DNA from 2 places in the Bradyrhizobium sp. WSM1417 genome. Region 1 is predicted to be linked to the other one. Evidence: predicted binding sites of a transcription regulator. Region 1 holds the regulator's gene; the other holds the start of a gene.
The links. The regulator LexA, encoded in region 1, represses DNA repair genes until DNA is damaged. The targets are predictions, from matches to a motif close to TGTTCNNNNTGTGTTCNG.

Region 1 (9,437 bases):
TGCAAATGGCGATCCAGCCTGCTTCTCACAATACCATTCTGGTTTCTTCAAGGCCGGGATGCCACGCCGGCGGGTACACCGTAAAAATCGCTTCGTCCGGACCTAAACTTTCGGCAACGTTGCAGGACCCGGTTCGTGCGCAGCGGGGGTCGGCCGGCCGGCCCACGCCTCGCAGCCATGCCATTTTAGGATGGTTTTGGCGCCCCGGACGGGTTAGGCGATGAGGGAAGGCTTCAAATTCTCGGGAGGATAACAATGAACGAAGCACCCCGCATCCAACCGGACAGGAACGTCGAGCTCGGCGCCAGCACCGAGCCGTTCCAGAATCTGCATGAATTCATCCGGAAAGCCCGCGCCAACCTCAACCAGAATGCCTGGGATTATATCGTCGGCGCGGCCGAGACCGAGACCACGATGCGTCGCAACCGCATGGCGCTGGACGAGATCGCCTTCCGCCCGCGCGTGCTGCGCGATGTCCGCAAGGTCACCGGCGCGGTCGAGCAGTTCGGCCGCAAGATGCGCCTGCCGGTGGTGCTCGCTCCCGTCGGCGCGCTCGAGATCTTCGACCCGGATGGTGCCGCGAGCGTGGCACGCGCCTGCGGCACTTTCGGTGCGGCGCACATGCTCAGTTCGGTGTCCGAGCCCGGCCTCGAGAAGACCGCCGAAGCTGCACCCGACGCGCTGCGCCTTTACCAGCTCTACGTGCGCGGCGACGACGCCTTCGTCGCCGACGTCGTCAGCCGGGCCGAGAAGAACGCCTATGCCGCCTTCTGCCTGACCGTCGATACCGCTCATTACAGCCGCCGCGAACGTGATATCGCCAAGCGATACGTTCGCGAGAGCCGCCTGCGCGCCACCGGCGGCGATTACCAGAAGGGTCTGGAGTGGCGGACGGTGAAGATGATCAAGGACAAGTTCAAGATCCCGCTGATCCTCAAGGGCATCGCGACGCCAGAGGACGCGCTGATCGCGATCGATCACGGCGTCGAATGGATCTACGTCTCCAACCACGGCGGCCGTCAGCTCGATCATGGTCGCGGCGCCATGCACGTGCTGCCCGAGATCGTCGAGGCCGTGAACGGCCGCGCCAAGATCATGGTCGATGGCGGCGTCTGTCGCGGCACCGACATCGTCAAGGCGATCGCGGCGGGCGCCGACCTCGTCGGCATCGGCCGGCTGCAATGCTGGGCGCTGGCGGCGGCCGGCGAAGCCGGGGTGGCCCGCATGCTGGAGCTGCTCGAGGACGAAGTGCTGCGCTGCCTCGGCCTCCTGGGTGCGACCTCGTTCGCCGAGGTTAACAAATCCTGCCTGCACCAGGCGACCGCAACCAACGCGCCGAGCGTGTTCAGCGCGTTTCCGCTGTTCGACCACGAGCCATATCGATACTGAGCGAAAGGATGCAGGTGACACCGCTCTCTCCCGGCAGCGCGGATGCGCTTCTGTTCGATCTCGGCCGCGTCGTGCTCGATATCGATTTCTCCAAGGCGATCGCCTGCTGGGCGGGACATGCCGGCTGCCAGCCCGAATCCATCGTCGCGCGCTATGTGCGCGACAGCGAAGCCTATCGGTTGCACGAGATGGGGAAGATCAGCGATGAGGATTATTTCGCCTCATTGCGAGCATCGCTCGGAATCGGCATTTCGGACGCGCAGTTCCTGGAAGGCTGGAACGCGATCTTCGCCGGCGAAATGCCTGACGTCGCCGAGCTGCTGCCGCGGGCAGCGAAGCAGATGCCGCTCTACGCTTTCTCCAATACCAACCGGCCGCACGTGGACCATTTCTCGCGGGAATATGCCGACCTCCTCGGCCATTTCCGCGAGCTGTATTTGTCGTCCAGCATTGGCCTGCGCAAACCGGATGCGGAGGCCTTCGACCACGTCGTTGGGGCGATCGGTGTACCCGCCCGGCGCATCGTGTTCTTCGACGATCTTGCCGAAAATATCGAGGGAGCGCGCGCGCGCGGCTTGACGGCGGTGCATGTGACCTCGCCACGTGACGTCGGGAACGCATTGAAGGCATTGGGCATCTGACGACGAGGCGTCGTCGCGAAACCCTTGGAGGCACGGCCCAACGGGAACAATTTTGAAAAAAATTGAGGAACCCAATCACTTTGTGCATTTTTATACAGAGTTCCCGGAACGGAATACCGCCTTCCGGACTCTTAGAGTCCGTTGGGACTTCTACGGACGGATGCATCATCGTGCTGGGCAAAACCTACCTCACCAAGCAGGCCTCTCTTCTTCTTGAATTCGCGAGGACAACTTCAGATTCGGACCTTTCCGCCAAGCTTGTGAGCAAGGCCGCCGACCTGAAATCCCAGGCCGATCCGCTGCCCGATAAGGATCAGGGACCCAAGGCGCCCGACGTAACTCCCGGGCAGCCAGGGAGCTGATCGATCCAGGCCCGGGGCGCTCGTCGTTCTCGCCCTTCCATGACCAGTCTCCTGCCGATCTGTCGGGCTCTTCGGATCATGCCACGACGCGCGTAATCCTGCCTTCCGGAACTATGTGAAGCGGCGGGATGACTGCGCGCGCTCAGCCGTTTTTGCCTCTGCGCCCGCGCTCGGCTAGAAGACGTGCGGAACATTCGCCCGAACGTGCCGAGCAGGAGTTTTCGCCGTGGCCTTGATGCCGGTTTCCGACGCGCTCGCCGCGGTGCTGGCGGGTGCAGAGCCGCTGCCGGAAGAAATGATTTCCCTCGACGAGGCCTACCATCGCGTGCTCGCGCGTGACGTCGCGGCTAGGCGCACGCAGCCGCCGCAGGCGATGTCGGCGATGGACGGCTACGCGGTGCGCGCGGCCGATGCCGCGACGATCGATTCGGAGCTCACCGTCATCGGCGAAGTCGCGGCGGGCCGACCGTTCGCGGGGACGGTCGGCGCCGGCGAGGCCGTGCGGATCTTCACCGGCGGCGTCGTTCCCGGTGGCGCGGACGCCGTCGTGATCCAGGAGGACACGGTCGCCGCCGGCAAGCGCATCACGATCAAGGAAGCCGCGATCGCCGGACGGCACATCCGTCCCGCCGGCGTCGATTTCCGCGAGGGCGACGTGCTCCTGCGCAAGGGAAGTCGTCTCACCGAGCGCGACCTCGCGCTCGCCGCCGGGATGAACCATCCGCACCTTGCCGTTTTCAGGCGTCCGAAGGTCGCCATTCTCGCCACCGGCGACGAGCTGGTGATGCCGGGCACCACCCCCGGCCACGGCCAGATCGTCTATTCCAACGGCTACGCCCTGCACGCGCTCGCCCGCAGCGAGGGCGCCGAGACCATCGACCTCGGGATTGCCGCCGACACGCTGGAAGCGACCACCGCCGGCATCCGCCGCGCCCGTGAGAGCGGCGCCGACATCCTGATCACGACCGGCGGCGCATCGGTCGGCGACCACGATCTGGTCCAGCAGGCACTGCGGGACGAAGGCATCGCAATGGCGTTCTGGAAGATCGCAATGCGGCCAGGCAAGCCGATGATGCACGGGCGGCTCGGCGCAATGGGTGTGATCGGCCTGCCGGGCAATCCCGTGTCGTCCTACGTCTGCGCTTTCCTGTTCATGGTGCCGCTGATTCGCGCCCTGTCGGGCCGTTCAGTGATTCACCATCGCCGTGAACGCGCCGTGCTCGGCCGCGAAATCGGCGCCAACGACCAGCGCGAGGACTATCTGCGCGCGCATCTGGACGAGCGTGACGACGGCACACGCATCGTTCTTCCCGTCGATCATCAGGACTCTTCGCTGCTTGCGAATCTCGCTGCAGCACAGGTACTTCTCGTGCGCGCACCGTTCGCGCCGAAGGCCGAGACCGGCGCGGCTTGCGAAGTGTTGCGACTCCCCGTCTGAGCGCCCGGCCAAGCGCGTTCCGCCAACTTTGCTCCGTTCACGGTAAATTAAGCAGTTGCGGAACATGTATCGAACATATAGTGTCCGTTCATGATTTGTTTCGAGCATGTAGCGGCTTATTGCCGAATTCAGCGTCTCGGAATCGGACGACATCAACCGGGGGACTTTGGTCGAGATGTTAACGCGCAAACAATACGAGCTTCTGCGGTTCATCAGTGAACGTCTGAAGGAAAGCGGCGTGCCGCCCTCCTTCGACGAGATGAAGGATGCGCTCGACCTGCGCTCGAAGTCGGGCATCCATCGCCTGATCACGGCGCTCGAGGAGCGTGGCTTCATCCGACGCCTGCCCAACCGCGCCCGTGCAATTGAAGTCATCAAGCTGCCGGAGCTCCAGGCAGCCGCTGGCAGCCGCCGCGGCTTCACGCCGAGCGTCATCGAGGGCAATCTCGGCAAGGTGCGTGCGAGCTCCAGCCTTTCCGCGGACGAGGGCGAACGTCCCGTCGCGGTGCCGGTGATGGGCCGCATCGCGGCCGGCACGCCGATCGAGGCGTTGCAGACCCGCAGCCATACGATCAGCGTACCGCCTGACATGCTCGGCTCCGGAGAACATTACGCGCTCGAAGTGCGCGGTGATTCCATGGTCGAGGCCGGCATCCTCGACGGCGACATGGCGCTGATCCAGCGCAACGAGAGCGCCGATACCGGCGACATCGTGGTGGCGCTGATCGACGACGAGGAAGCGACGCTGAAGCGCTTCCGCCGCCGCGGCGCCTCGATCGCGCTCGAGCCCGCCAACGCAGCCTATGAGGTCCGCATCCTGCCGCCCAACCGGGTGAAGATTCAGGGCAAGCTGATCGGGCTTTACCGGAAGTACTGATACCGGGAGTACTTGATACAGGAGTGCTTCATACGGGAAGTACTTCATGCCGGCTATCGCCGGTCAGAGATAGAGCGGATCATCGTCCGCTCCGGCTGGATAGTCTTTCTGGTTCTGCACAGACTATCCGGCCCTTCGTCCGGCGCTGGCTCCTCGCGACGCCCAGGAAACAGCACCGCTTCGCGGCTCGCGTATTCGCGGAAACAGCGGCCAGCGATTAAATTCGCACGGGCCGAATGCGATCGAGCGACCGTTGCAGTATTCGCGTACGCGCCTCCCAAATGCATCGTAGCGAGCTTTGTTCCTATTGAGTTCGGGAAAGATAATGTGATCGCGGCTCGCGGAAACCAGCCGCAGATTTGCCCACAACCAAGCAGAGCGTTCGTGCTTCAACTCTGATAGAGGCCTGCGCCTCGATTGAGAGACGCGGGTTGCTATCCCAGCATGAGGAGCACCCGATGTGTGACTACAGCCTGCATGCCGTCGCGTCGCGCCCCGCCGAAGTCGGCGAGACGATCGTCACGACAAGCTTCCGCGGCACCTCGACGCGCGGCTTCGCCTCCGCAGCCGATCCGTCTGTTGCCGTTTGCCTGCTGCCGGGAACGGAGCTCGCCTTCGCCGACGACGTCCGCTACGACAATCGCTGGATCTGGACGCGCACCATCAATTCCCGCGTGGGCAAGTTCGGCAAGATCGATCCGCACGTTCCCGACCGCCATCACGACGCGATCGAATTTCCCGACGGCAAATACGTGCTGGTGACGCAGCTCGTCGAAGGCCAGCGTGCGACCGTGCTGCAATTGCCTGTGACCCAGCCGGTCACCGAGCGCGAGCACAAGGCGCAGATCATCGCCGACAGGCAGCCGACCGTCACGCACCTGCCGATCGGCTGACAGAGCCGCCCTCCGGCTGCAAGGTCGGAGGTCAGGATTGAATCGCCATCGCCGGCCGCGGCCGGCGAGATGGCGTGGTTTGCGCCAGCGAAATCCGAGCGGATGCACTAACCCACTGCATCTCTCGGCACCGTCCGATCAATCGTCGGCCTGCAAGTCCGTCTCCGCCGGCGTTGCGTCCTTGATGCGGGCGCGGTTGCCTTCGGCGCAAGGCTGCCGTCGAAATCACCCTCGCCCGCGCCGGCCGGCAACCAGGGGCGGCTCGTGCCTCTCGCCCTCACCGCCTGAACCACAAACCCGTCACCACGCTGCGTCAGCGCCAGCGCACTCTGGCTGGCGAGCCGTTGCCGATCGACCACCATCGCCGCGCAATCGGGTGGCGCGGGGCGTGTCGTCACCACCAGCGCGGCCCGACTGCAATCGTCCGCGAGAGCGTCGACGCGCAGTGCCAGCGCGACCAGTCTCCCGTCGGCCAGTGGCGTCACGCAGCCGGATTCGTCACAGGACACGCCATCGGCCAGCGAGGCTCTGCCTGCATCGCGCGGATCGGCGTCGGCAGCGAGCCATTCCTTGAGCAGAAAGCTCTCCTTGTTCGTCCTGATCAGGTGCAGATATCCGTCCCTGCCCCGCACCGCGACGCTCGCGCCATCCCCGGCAATCAGGATGTCGGGCTGCCGCGCCGACAGTGCCCAGAGGATCGCTGCCAGCAGCACCAGGGCGCCGGACCAGCGCAGCGGCGTGCGCAACAAGCCCAGCACGACGATTCCCAGGCTCGCCGCGATCAGCGGCGCGATCCCGAACGCCGGGATGCGACCGACGGCGCCCGGCAATGCCGCGACCCAGCGCGAGACCGCGACCATCCAGTCGATACCGATCCCCATCAGCCACCAGAACACGCTGTCCAGCCCGAACGGCGCAGCAAGCAGCCCCAACAATCCCGCCGGCATCACCAGCGCCGAGACCACCGGCATCGCGCCAAGATTGGCAAGCACGCCGAACGGCGTGACACGGTGGAAATGGAAAGCGGCGTAGGGCGTGGTCGCAAGTCCCGCAATCAGCGAGGCCATGAACAGCATCGCGATCTCGCGGCCACCCCACATCGCAATGCGAGCGGTCGCCGAATGGTCCGGCGAGGCAAACAAATTGGGCATGCCGATCTGCACCAAGGCGACGAGCCCGAGCGTTGCCGCAAAAGACATCTGAAAACTCGGATGCACCAGCGCTTCCGGCGCGACCGCCAGCACGATCATTGCGGCGACAGCAAGCGTGCGGAAGGTAATGGCCCGGCGATCGACCATCACCGCGATCAGCACCACCGCCGTCATGAAGAACGACCTTTGCGTGGCGACCTCCGCGCCCGACAGCAGCAGGTAGAACGCAGCAGCGACCAGCGCCGCGGCCGCCGACCATTTCTTGATGGCGAACCCTGCCGCAAGTCCCGGGATCAGAGCGAGCAGCGCGCGCACCGCGAAGAACACGACACCGGCCACGACGGCCATGTGATAACCGGAGATCGAGAGCACGTGGCCGAGGCCGGAGATGAACATCGCATCGTTGACGGGCGTGGTGATCGCATCGCGCCGCCCGGTGAGCAGCGCGGTCGCGATCGCCCGATTGTCGCCGTCGAGCGTCGCGCGGATGCGGGCATCGATCGCATCGCGCAGTCCTTGCATGAAGGCCGCGTAACGCAGCCGCAAGCCGGCGGTCTCAGGCGGCGGCGCCACCGTGATGGCGCCCATCGCGAAGCCGGAGGCGCCGATGCCCTGGAAGAACATGTCACGTGAAAAGTCGTAGCTGCCGGGCCGCACCGGCGCGAGCGGCGGCATCAGCCGCGCCTTCAACTGGACGAAGCTACCGACCTCCGGCGCGGTGCCCTTGCGGACCGACAGGCGCACGCGCTCGAGCCTGACGTCGCTGCGTTGCGCCTCCATCGCGGTGACGCGCAGCACGAAACGGTCGGTGCGCTCGCGGATGTCGCGGGCCTCGACGAAACCCGACAACGACACCGAATAGAGCGCCGCGCCAGCACCGGGTGGGCGATGCGCGCCGTCTTCCAGGTCGCGACGGCAAAGCCGGCCGCGACCGCCGCGATCATGATGGCCGGGGCGAACAGCCGGCTCCGCCGCAGCACAGCCGCGCCGAGCAGGAGTGCGACGGCGGTCGCGGCAACGACCCACAGCACCGGCTCATGATCGGCGGAGAAATAAAGCGCGATGCCGCAGCCAAACGCGACGGGCACCCACGGCAACAGCCGCCCGGCGCCAGCCTCGGCGCGTAGCCACGCGCGCAGGGTCTCGGCCAGCGATGTCCAGAGGTCGAGACCTGCAGGCGCAAGGCCGCCCGCAGACGCGGGGCGGCCCACGGGCCACGTGCCCGCGATCCCTTGCGACCGTACCGGCCGGCCCGGCTCCGCCATTCCCTGCACTCGATGATACGCAACGAAGCCAGAAGCTACCGGAACGTGCAGGCGGGCGGATAGCGGTACGGATCAGGAACGGAAGGGCGCGACCGCTACTTTTCCTCTTCCATCGTCACGGCGACATCCGCCTTGGCCGACAGCCGGACCTTGTTGCCCTCGATGTCGGCGACGAGGCCCTTGTCGATGAAGTGATGATGCCCCTTGTGGCTGCCCTCGCCGCTGTCCTTCTTGGTCAGCTTGATGCGATTGCCTTCGACCTTGTCGACGGTGCCGATGTGGACGCCGTCGGCGCCGATGACTTCCATATGCTCTGCGATGTTCTGCATGGGGGGTTCCTTGTTGGACCCAGCCCAACGCGTGAGGCGCACGTTCGTTCTCTCGCGAGAATGACGAAGCCGTGTGCCCCGCCGGTCAGATCAGCGGCGCCTGCGACGAAGCATGGTGATTGACGATCTTCCAGTCGCCGTCCTCGCGCATGATGACCCAGCTCATCTTGACCGAAAAATCCGGACGTTCGCCGGCGAGATCGAATGAGATGGTTGCGGCCATGTTGATGAGGTCAGGACCTGACTGCGCCGCCTTCACCTCCGAAAACACCGCGCTCGGTTTGCGCCAGCGCGGCAGGCCGTTGAAATAGTCTGCGACGCCGTCCCTGCCCCGGTAGAGCTTTGGGTTCGAGCCGAAGAAGAACGTATTCTTCGCATAAAGCGACGACAGCGCGGCCGCATCGAGCCTGGCGAAGCCAGCGCGCCATTTGGCGATGATGGCGGAAACGATCGCGTCGGCTTCGTCGCCCATTGTGGTCTCGCAGCCCTTTTCAGCCCTTCGCAACTTCCTTCGCGAACGAGTCGCGCAGACCGATGGTCCTGGAAAATACCGGCTTGCCGGGCGTCGAGTCCTTGTCGCGCACGAAATAGCCCTGGCGCTCGAACTGCATCGGCTCTGTCGAATTGCTCTCGGCGACCGATGCTTCGATCCGGGCATCAGCGAGAATTTCCAGCGACTGCGGATTGAGGTCGGCGGCGAAGTTCGAGGCGTCCGGGCTCGGGTTGGCAAACAGCTGATTGTAGATGCGGATTTCCGCAGGCACTGACGTTGCCGCCGACAGCCAGTGCATGGTGGCCTTGACCTTGCGGCCGTCGGGCGCGTTGCCGCCCTTGGTCGCGGGATCGTAGGTGCAACGCAGCTCCACCACTTCGCCGGCATCGTTCTTGATCACGCCGCTGCACTTGACGAAATAGGCGTAGCGCAGCCGCACCTCGTTGCCCGGCGACAGACGGAAGAACTTTTTCGGCGGGTTCTCCATGAAGTCGTCGCGCTCGATATAGAGCTCGCGGCCGAACGTGATCTTGCGCGTGCCGGCGCTAGGATCGTCCGGATGGTTGATCGCGTCGAGCTCCTCGGTCTGCCCTTCCGGA
Region 2 (9,437 bases), 850 kb from region 1:
TGCTCGGCTTCCTTCATGCGCATGAACTCGGGCACCGGTGCGCGGCTGTCGGCAAAGCCGCAGGCCCCGAGCGCGAGCGCACTGGCCAGCAGCGCGGCATGAGCAATAATCCGTAACATCCGTGAGGGTCCCCTGCGGGCCAAAACATAGGCACGAATGCGATCCGACGAAGACCCGGCCGATCAAGATTTGCTGAAGCCAGGATTTCTTGGACCCAAGATTTCTTGGACCCAAGATTTCTTGGAGCCAGGATTTCTTGGAGCCAGATTTCCTGGGGCCCTGGAGCCCGCGGCATTGGCTATTCCATAATTGCCGGCTAGTTTGTGCCCCAGACGAGGGGGATTGCGCCCATGAGGATTTTGGTCATAGCGGCCGCCGTGCTGGTGCTGGCGGTTACCTCCGCGCAGGCGCAGATGGGCGGCGGCAGGCGTCAGCCTAACGAGGGCGGCCAGAAGTCGGACAACAAGCCCAAGGTCGACGAGAAGGCCTACAAGGCCGCACTCGAGCGCATTCCGGAGTCCAAGGAGAAGTATGATCCATGGAGCGGGGCGCGTCCGCCTGAACCTGCCAAGAAGCCGAAATAGGTGAGGCGGGCGTTGGCGAGCCGCCGTTGCTATTTGGCCGCTCTCATCACGCTCCTTTTGTTCTCGTCGCGGCCAGGCATCGCGCGGCAAACGGTTGGCCGGTAGCGAGTAGGCTGGCCAGGCGAGGTTTCGTCGTCGTGCTCGACCGCGACACCGGCAAGCCGATGTGAGTCTGCGCGCGGGCCATCGCCCTCGTATCAAAGTGATCATCATCGTGTTGTGGATGTGATGCGAACGATCATTCACATCGTATGCACTACTGTACGAAAGCGAGGCCGATGCGCCTCTCGCTACGCCAGACGGGGCGGCATTTGCGCACGAAATTGTCGCGCGCGATCGCGAGCGTGAACAATTGCGGCACTGTGACGGTGGAGTCGAGCTCGATTGCGGCGCCGTTCGCCGACATGTTTCGCACCGTGCACGTGATGCCGCAGTTTTCAAAGGTGATCGTTCCACCCTTGAAAACACGGTACCGCTGCGCTGCACGCTTCTCGATCATCCGCGTTAATCCATAATGATATTTGTGAAGTAGTGCATAGAAATTACGTTGAACTAAACTCAATACTGGCGCTACTTGCACAGCGCTTCAGATTTCGTTTACGACGTCGAAGCGGAAGTCACTCCGCCGATATTCCCCCAAGCCGTCCTTTGTGGCGCTACGCGCCGATGGAGATATTGATGAAGACCACGTTTTCGCTTCTGTTCGCTGCAGCGCTCTCGCTGTCGTCCATGCCCGCCCACGCCACCAAGCTCGATCTCGCGACCATGAGCTGCAAGCAGTTCCTGGAGAGCGGCGACGACACCATCAAGATGGTGCTGACCTGGATGGACGGCTGGTACAAGGGCGACGAAGAGAACGCGATCATCGATACCGACGTATTCGTCGAGAACGCCAAGCAGTTCGGCAGCTATTGCGGAAAAAATCCGAACGTCAGCATCGTCACCGCGGCTGACGAAGTGCTCGGCAAGTAACATCCCCCGCGTGACGGCACGACGCGCGATCACAACCGCGTTTCCCGTCTCGACATGACGCCATTGAGAGCCGCGGTGCGCTTTGCGCTCACGCGGCTTTCTTCTTTCGGATGATGCTCACCCCGGCAGCATCGCGAACGCGCTCGACACCATCGCCACCGGCTTGTTGTCGGTAGCCGAGAGCAGCGTGACGCGGCCAAAGCTCATGGTGCGTCCGAGTCGCACCACGCGGGCGTCGGCCAGCACGTCCGACGAGGAGACGGCGCGCATGAAATGCGTGGTCTGGTCGACCGTCGTCATCGGACGATAGCCGCGGTTGGCGGCGAGGTTCGCGATCACCATCGCGGTGTCGGCGAGCGCCATCAGCGCCTGGCCGCAGACCACGCCGCCGTTGCGGCACAGGCGATCCGAGAACGGCATGCGCAGGAGCGCTGCCGGCTGCCAGTCCGGCACGTCCGGCGGCGGCAGGTGCTCGATGCGCTCGACCGACAAATTGAGATCCTGGACCCAGGGCGCAAAGACCTCGCCGAGGATGCGTCGGGCCTCACTGATGCCGAACTCGGCTTCTGGCTGCGATGGCATTGCTGTCGTTCCCTCCTGTATTGCCGGATGTTCGGCGTTTCGAGCGGACCGGCGCGGCAAAGTCGCCGGTCTGCCGCGGGTCCCGTCGGCTTGAAAATGCCTGACTTCGCCCGGTATGATGCCACGGAGTGGGTATGGGTGGGTGATGTTGCGTCGGTATGTCCTCGTGTTTTGTCTGGCCGGGCTCGGCCTGTTGCTGAACGGGTGCACCAAGTGCGGCCCGATCTGGGACGACTGGCTCCACGCGCCGAAATCGTGCAAATCGGACCGGCTCTAGCGGGCCGAGCGGCCCCTGCCGTTGTGCCAGGGGTGACAAGGCGCGGGCGACCCGCGCCGCCATGGATGATCAAGGAGTCGATGATGAAGCTTTTCCGTGTGGCCGCGGTGCTGGCTGTTCTGGCGGGACCGACCGTGCTGGCGGGACCGGCCTCTGCGCAAATGCCCAATCTCAATTTGCTGCAGGACGGCCCGGGCAAGACTCCAGAGGAGAAGGCCGCGGAAGCCGAGCGTGACAGGGCCTACAAGGAAACGCTGAAGAAGATTCCGGATTCCAAGGCGTCCAACGATCCCTGGGGCGGCATGCGCTCCGACCCGCCGAAGCCGTCGGCAGCGCCAAAGGCCTCGGCCGCGACCGGTGCGCCGAAGAAGAAATCCGGCACGGCTGCCAATTGACCTTCTGCCCGATCGGAGGCGGCTGAGGCCTCCGGCCGGGACTCCCCTTCGGCCGGCTTGCTTCCTACATTGCGCGAGAGCGTATTGCGTAAAGGAGGCGGGACATGGCCGATCGTCCGCGGGATCTCGCCGAGCGGATGGCGCGCCGGCGCAGGATGGGCGGCAAGGCCGGCGTGACGGCCGGCGACGGTTATCTGCGCGAGACCTTCACGCTGCCACGCGCGGCGGCACGGGAGAGGGCGCAGGCTTTCTTCACCCGCTACCCCAAGGCCGGCTATATGAGCGCGGTCGAGACCTGGCGCGAGCTGCCCGGCGGTGATATCGAATTCACGATGCGGCGGCTGCCCAGCGCGGATTAGGGCCGGCCCCTATTCGAAGGTTTCGGATGTGATGCGGATCCGGAACACGGGCTCCTTGGCCTCGTCCAGCAGCTCCATATTCCATTCGGAATTTTCCTGGAGCTTGCGGGCGATGCCGGCGGCCATGTCGGCGCAGACGCTGGTCATCTCCTTCCAGGCCAGATCGCGATCGGCAAATTCCGACGCCTGGTCGGCGCAGCCGGAATAGCTGCCGTTCCGGATTCGAAAAAAGTAGAGCGGCATGGTTCGCACCGATCGCGCCTGATGGCTCCGTCCCCACGGCCATAATCGCTGGCAGTCCAATCCCAAACCGTCGGCAGATCAATTCCGGTCGGCTACGGAATAGCCCCATGGGCGCCGCTGCTTTAGGCCATGACGGCTGCGGCGCGTCGGGGCGCGCCAGCCCGCCGTCGATCTCGATCCGGCCGCTCAGGCGGTTTTGCGCCCGATCGCCTTCAGCTCCCGATCGATCCGCAGCTGCACCCGCCGGATCGCCAACAGATCGATCTTGGTCTCTGTCTGGCCAGTCTTGATCTGCTCGCCGATCCGGAACTGCCACTGCCAGATGCCGGGAATTGCCGTCTTGGCGACGGTGAACTCGACGCCCCTGTGATTCATGGCCTTCTCCCACGATTCACTTCCATCACTGAGAACATGCTGGGCGGCATAATATTCCAGGGAAAGCCAAATCTGTCGGTAAGTCCCGGATAGCCCACGGCTATCTCGCAAGCGCACGCGCCGGCCGCCCAGCCGCGGCGCGAGACCTCTCCCGTGGTTCTCCGGCCAAGAACAGAGTTCCTGGGATGGGTAAGGGCGCCTTCCGGAACGCGGCGGCATGTGCCTTGCTTGGCCCGATCACGGTCAGCAACATGGGCGCGTCATGCCGGGCATTCCCCGCCGCTATTCTCATTTCGTGTTCGGAATCATCCAGTCCGGACTGACCTCGCTGATCGCCGCGGGCATCGCGAGCTTTCCGGCAGGGAACGCGCTGGACTTCCTCGCGCACTGGATGGTGTCGTGGCTGATCGCATGGGCGGCGATGCTGCCGATCGTGCTGCTCGCAGCGCCGGCGATCCGCGCCTTCTCGCTGCGTCTGACGCAGGAGGAGGGCGGCTCGCAAACCGGCCGGCCGGCATGAAAATCGGCAAGAAAACCGGAATGAAAAAACCCCGCTTGGGAGAACCAAGCGGGGAAAGGTTATTGGAGGCTGAGGTGCTGGGCTGCAACACCATAGCCAAGCGACCCTAGCCGGCTCAGCTTACGACAGCCTGACAAGGCTTGACGGCGACAGCGAAAGCCGGAGCTCGGGGCCGCACACTGGCCCCGCACCGGTCCCAATTTCGACATCCGTTCGCACAACTCAGGACACAACCGCAGGCGAGATTTCGCAACGACGGTGCTGCCATGGGGGAAACGTGGCCCACCGGCAACGGGGTGGCATCATGGACAACGTAGAGCGGTCATTCGCCGCCGCGACGGCGGCTGGCTTCGTAGTGCTGGTGATCGGCATCGGGTTGCTGGTTCTGCTGTAGGCGGGGTTGGGTGCCGGGATACGGCTCTGGGGGTGGAAAGGCCCATGCGCGCCTTTCAAAAACGCGAAAACAACCCCATGCACAGTAGCCCGTCAGAAAATTCCGTCGTTTAATCAATAGCTTACTGGTAGTATTTAGATACCATATTGGCTCGGACTCGCCTTCACGGCCATCCGAATCCCAATTCCCGTGCCGATTCCCCCGGCCGCTCCGGCACCGTCGCCAGCGCGTTGCCGCTGGCAAACATCGCCACCGCCTAGCGCGTCCGCCGGGCCGGCCTCGGCTCCTATGCCCTCGTCGCGGCGGCCTAATGAACCCTGATCGCGTCCAGCGGCAAATGGAGTTCGGCGGCACGCTCTTCGCGGTCCTTCTTGCGGAACTCGTTTTCCTTGCGCTCGAACTTGCTCATCTCCTCCCGCGCCGCTTCCAGCAGCGGAATGCGCCGGTTCGTATCGTGATGCGTGTTGTTCGTCATTACTGAGGTCCCCAGAGTTGCGGTCCCGTCCAAGAGAAGACCGCAGACCGCGAAAGGTTCGGTGCCGCAGGATTACGGAATTCTCACGGCGCGCAGCTCATCCGGCTTGATACGCGTCATTTAACGCGCAAATCCGCAAAAGAACATATTGCGAACCTAGAACAAATAGGGTACATTGATTTTATCGCCGCGCCGCCTCGCCAGCCGTTTGTCCCTCTAGCGAATCCTCGCCATAAGGAGCACGACCCAATGTCCACCACTGCCCTGCGTATCGTCGAAGGATCTTCCATGGACAAGAGTAAAGCTCTGGCCGCCGCGCTCTCCCAGATCGAGCGGCAGTTCGGCAAGGGCTCGGTGATGAAGCTCGGCAAGAACGACCGCTCGATGGATGTCGAGGCGGTCTCCTCGGGCTCGCTCGGGCTCGATATCGCGCTCGGGATCGGCGGCCTGCCGAAGGGGCGCGTCGTGGAGATCTACGGGCCGGAATCCTCGGGCAAGACCACGCTGGCGCTGCACACGGTTGCGGAAGGACAGAAGAAGGGCGGCATCTGCGCTTTCATCGACGCCGAGCACGCGCTCGACCCGGTCTATGCGCGCAAGCTGGGCGTCAACATCGACGAGCTTCTGATCTCGCAGCCGGACACCGGCGAGCAGGCGCTGGAAATCTGCGACACGCTGGTGCGCTCCGGCGCGGTCGACGTGCTGGTGATCGATTCGGTCGCGGCGCTGGTGCCGAAGGCCGAACTCGAGGGTGAGATGGGCGATGCGCTGCCGGGTCTGCAGGCCCGCCTGATGAGCCAGGCGCTGCGCAAGCTGACGGCGTCCATCAACAAGTCCAATACCATGGTGATCTTCATCAACCAGATCCGCATGAAGATCGGTGTGATGTACGGCTCGCCGGAAACCACCACCGGCGGCAACGCGCTGAAATTCTATGCCTCCGTCCGCCTCGACATCCGCCGCATCGGCGCGATCAAGGAGCGCGACGAAGTGGTCGGCAACACCACGCGCGTCAAGGTCGTCAAGAACAAGCTGGCACCGCCGTTCAAGCAGGTCGAATTCGACATCATGTACGGCGAGGGCGTCTCCAAGATGGGCGAGATCCTCGATCTCGGCGTCAAGGCCGGCATCGTCGAGAAATCCGGCGCATGGTTCTCCTATGACAGCCAGCGTCTTGGCCAGGGCCGCGAGAATTCGAAAGCGTTCCTGAAGGCCAACCCCGACATCACCGCCAAGATCGAGACCTCGATCCGTCAGAACTCCGGCCTGATCGCCGAGCAGATTCTCGCCGGCAGTCCCGAGCGTGACGCCGACGGCGAGGAGCCGGCGGACGAGTAAGCCTTAGTCGAATAGATTTCGCGAGGAGCGGGCGCTGAGGACGTTGAGTTGCCGACGTCTTCGGCGCCTGTTTCGTTTGCGTTGATCAGGTGGTGCGATGAAGCGTCTGATCTTGACCAGTTCGTCCGGAGGCCAGCTCGCACGATCCGGGTTGGCGGAGATTGTCATCTCATACTCGTTTCACTTTGAGTGGGGACCTCTGCCCTCGCCCGAGAAGCTCGCAGCCTATTTCGCGGCGCGTTCGGCGAATCTCGGGCCGGGTGATCATTGGTCCGATTGGGGCATCCGCTGGCCCAAGGGCATCAAGGACCGCAAAGATTTGTCCCTTGCCGACTTCTGCGAGCGATATGACGTGGTTGAACTTTGGTTCGACCCAGCTCCCCGGGATCAATTGCAGCTCGTCTGCCTGCTGGACCACCTCAGCTCCTGCTCCTCGCTGGTGCCAAAGCTTCGACTTCGACTTGTCTCATCCGAGCTGACGACAGCACACGGTGAGGATCTCGCTGCATCCGAGCCGCACATTCATGTCGTGCCTGTTAGGGCCCAAGAGTTCGAGACTGCCCGGTTGGCGTGGTCGGCCTACCGCGCAATGACCCCTGAGGCGTGCGTCGATCTCCTTCACCAGGATCTCAGTGCATTGCTGATGCTGCGCCCGGCCTTGCTCGATCTCATGGCAGAACTGCCGTCGCCTTCGACGGGACTCGGTGCGACCGAGATGCGGTTCTTGGAGATGCTTGCCAGAGGGTTTGCGAACACGAATGCGTTGTTTCACCTGCGCTCGCAACGGCGAACATATGTGTTCGGAGAATTTGAGTTGGGTTCGTTGCTCGAGGGGCTCGCGCTCGGCCCCAGGCCCGTAGTGGCCGGGCTGGGCGACGAACTGCGCACAATCGATCGCGAAAATTTAAGAGCTCGGCACGAGGTCTATCTCCGCAGCCGGTTGTCATTGACCGAGTTCGGCAAGGCTGTCCTGGCCCATCAGGAAGATTTCAGTCGCCACAATCCGATCGACCGCTGGTGGGGCGGCACGCACCTGACCAACGACCGGCTGTGGCGTTACGGCCATGTTTTGATGAAGCCTTGAGGCCACGGTATGACGCGGCTCATTGTCACGACAGACTCGTCCATCGCCGGCGCCATTCAACAAGCGGGCCTTGCCGACCTCGTGATTGCCATCGAGCGCCGGCTGGTCTGGGGACCGTTGCCGGCCGATGCAGAGCTGGACGCATTCTTTGCGCCGCGTACGACACAGCCCCGCGGGCTTCATTGGCTCGACGATACGCCGTCCTGGCGTCTCGAGGAATCAGGCGCGAAGGATCGAGGACTGATCGAACTGCTCGCGGAATATGGCTCGGTCGAGTTTTGGCGAGGGCCGGAGCCAAATGCGCAATTGATCCTGCTCTGGCTGCTCGATCATTGGGCCCGCCGACACGATGCAAATCCCGACTTTGTCGTGCGCTCCCTGTTCTTGGGTGTCAGGGATGTCGACCCACCGCGAAGCGAACTCTACCCGCCGGCTGTTGCGATCACACCTCGTCAACTCAAATCGGCCAGGCGTGCATGGCGGGCCTATCGCGCGCCGACCCCGCAAGGTTGGAGGGATCTCTTCAAGACCAATTTGAGCTGGTTGCCACAACTCGCCCCTCACGTGAGGGCTCTCCTCAACGAACTTCCGCGTCCTGCCTCAGGCCTTGGAGCCACGGAAGCGCGGATACTCCAACTCATCGGGCGAGGCGGCATGCAGCCTTTCGATGTCTTTCCGGGCCACCAGAAGTGCAACGAGCTGGATGTGTATGGTTATTGGGAAGTTGGAGCGCTGCTTGACGGCCTTGCGCGGTGCGAGAGGCCGGCGGTGTCCGGACTGGATCAAGGTCCGTTTTCGCTAGAGATGCACGACGATTCCAGTCAGTTCGATCGGTACAAGCGGTCGCAATTGACGCTGACCGAGTTCGGTAAGGCGGTGCTGGGAGGCGACCAGAATTTCCGCCGGTACAACCGGATTGATCGCTGGTGGGGCGGCACTCACCTGACCAACGAGCGACTCTGGCGGTGGGACCCCGAGACCCGCTCGTTGATCGCGCCGACGTGATGTGAGGGCGCTGCTGATGGCATCCCTGATTGTCATGTTGTCTTTTGATTGAGAAATCACCTTGTCACATTTGATTTTGACCACGAACCATCTTGCGGCAGACACGCTGCGCCAGTCCAAACTGGCGAATATCGCGCTCGGCTTCTGCACGCGCTTCGTCTGGAGGAAATTGCCTTCCGCAGAGCAGCTTTTGATGGGGCTGGAGCGGCGGTCGGCAAAGCACTGCAATCCAGGCGATCATTGGCTCGACGACGTTTGTCGAGACTGGCTGGAAGGTTTCGGCACGCGCGATATCGGTTTCTTCGAACTCTGCACGAAGTTTGACTCGATCGAATTGTGGGTTGATCCTCGACCAAACGATCAGCTCGTGCTGGTCTGGCTGCTGGACCTACTTCGCCCCTACAAGGAGATCACAACGAAGCTGAGCCTGGTGCATACAGACGATCATGCCGCGAGCTATGCTGCAGAGTCTGTCGCAAAATGGAAGCTGCCGGGCTTCAAGGTGACCGACAACCATTTGGTGACGGCCAGCCGCGCCTGGCAGGCCTATCGGGCTGAAACGCCAAAGCCCTGTTTCGATCTTCTGATGACGGATCTGACGATGCTGCCGAGACTTCGACCGGCGCTCATTGCGTTGCTCGAAGAGCTTCCGGACAGCGTGACGGGCCTAGGTGCCAGCGAAATGGATATTCTGGACTTTGTGAACGACGGGCACACGGACCCGAGGCGTGTCACCGAAGCGTGGTGGATGCGCGATGTGTTCGACGAAAACGACGCGCGCGATGCTTTGCTCGAATTGGGGGCACATTCGACGCCGGCGGTCCTCTTGGGCGA

Region 2: a site for LexA is predicted at 5,334-5,351, ahead of recA (recombinase RecA). Genes of this name have one in related genera too.

What each region holds. Positions count from the first base shown of each region.
Region 1 is NZ_KI911783.1:5,151,947-5,161,383, forward strand. Features, by position in the region: gene BRA1417_RS0125070 (alpha-hydroxy acid oxidase) at 256-1,389, shown strand; gene BRA1417_RS0125075 (HAD family phosphatase) at 1,398-2,030, shown strand; gene BRA1417_RS0125080 (hypothetical protein) at 2,201-2,392, shown strand; gene glp (gephyrin-like molybdotransferase Glp) at 2,619-3,830, shown strand; gene lexA (transcriptional repressor LexA) at 4,006-4,707, shown strand; gene BRA1417_RS0125095 (hypothetical protein) at 5,166-5,600, shown strand; partial or broken gene BRA1417_RS40815 (ComEC/Rec2 family competence protein) at 5,739-8,016, opposite strand; gene BRA1417_RS0125105 (DUF2171 domain-containing protein) at 8,112-8,345, opposite strand; gene BRA1417_RS0125110 (nuclear transport factor 2 family protein) at 8,431-8,817, opposite strand; gene BRA1417_RS0125115 (glutamine--tRNA ligase/YqeY domain fusion protein) at 8,837-9,437, opposite strand, start outside.
Region 2 is NZ_KI911783.1:6,001,329-6,010,765, reverse strand. Features, by position in the region: gene BRA1417_RS0129615 (hypothetical protein) at 1-119, opposite strand, end outside; gene BRA1417_RS0129610 (hypothetical protein) at 351-584, shown strand; gene BRA1417_RS0129605 (PilZ domain-containing protein) at 841-1,083, opposite strand; gene BRA1417_RS0129600 (HdeA/HdeB family chaperone) at 1,263-1,556, shown strand; gene BRA1417_RS0129595 (PaaI family thioesterase) at 1,674-2,138, opposite strand; gene BRA1417_RS0129585 (hypothetical protein) at 2,499-2,810, shown strand; gene BRA1417_RS0129580 (hypothetical protein) at 2,915-3,169, shown strand; gene BRA1417_RS0129575 (hypothetical protein) at 3,179-3,412, opposite strand; gene BRA1417_RS0129570 (hypothetical protein) at 3,599-3,787, opposite strand; gene BRA1417_RS0129565 (DUF2798 domain-containing protein) at 4,050-4,307, shown strand; gene BRA1417_RS44355 (hypothetical protein) at 5,009-5,176, opposite strand; gene recA (recombinase RecA) at 5,426-6,514, shown strand; gene BRA1417_RS40980 (hypothetical protein) at 6,612-7,598, shown strand; gene BRA1417_RS0129540 (hypothetical protein) at 7,608-8,603, shown strand; gene BRA1417_RS0129535 (hypothetical protein) at 8,665-9,437, shown strand, end outside.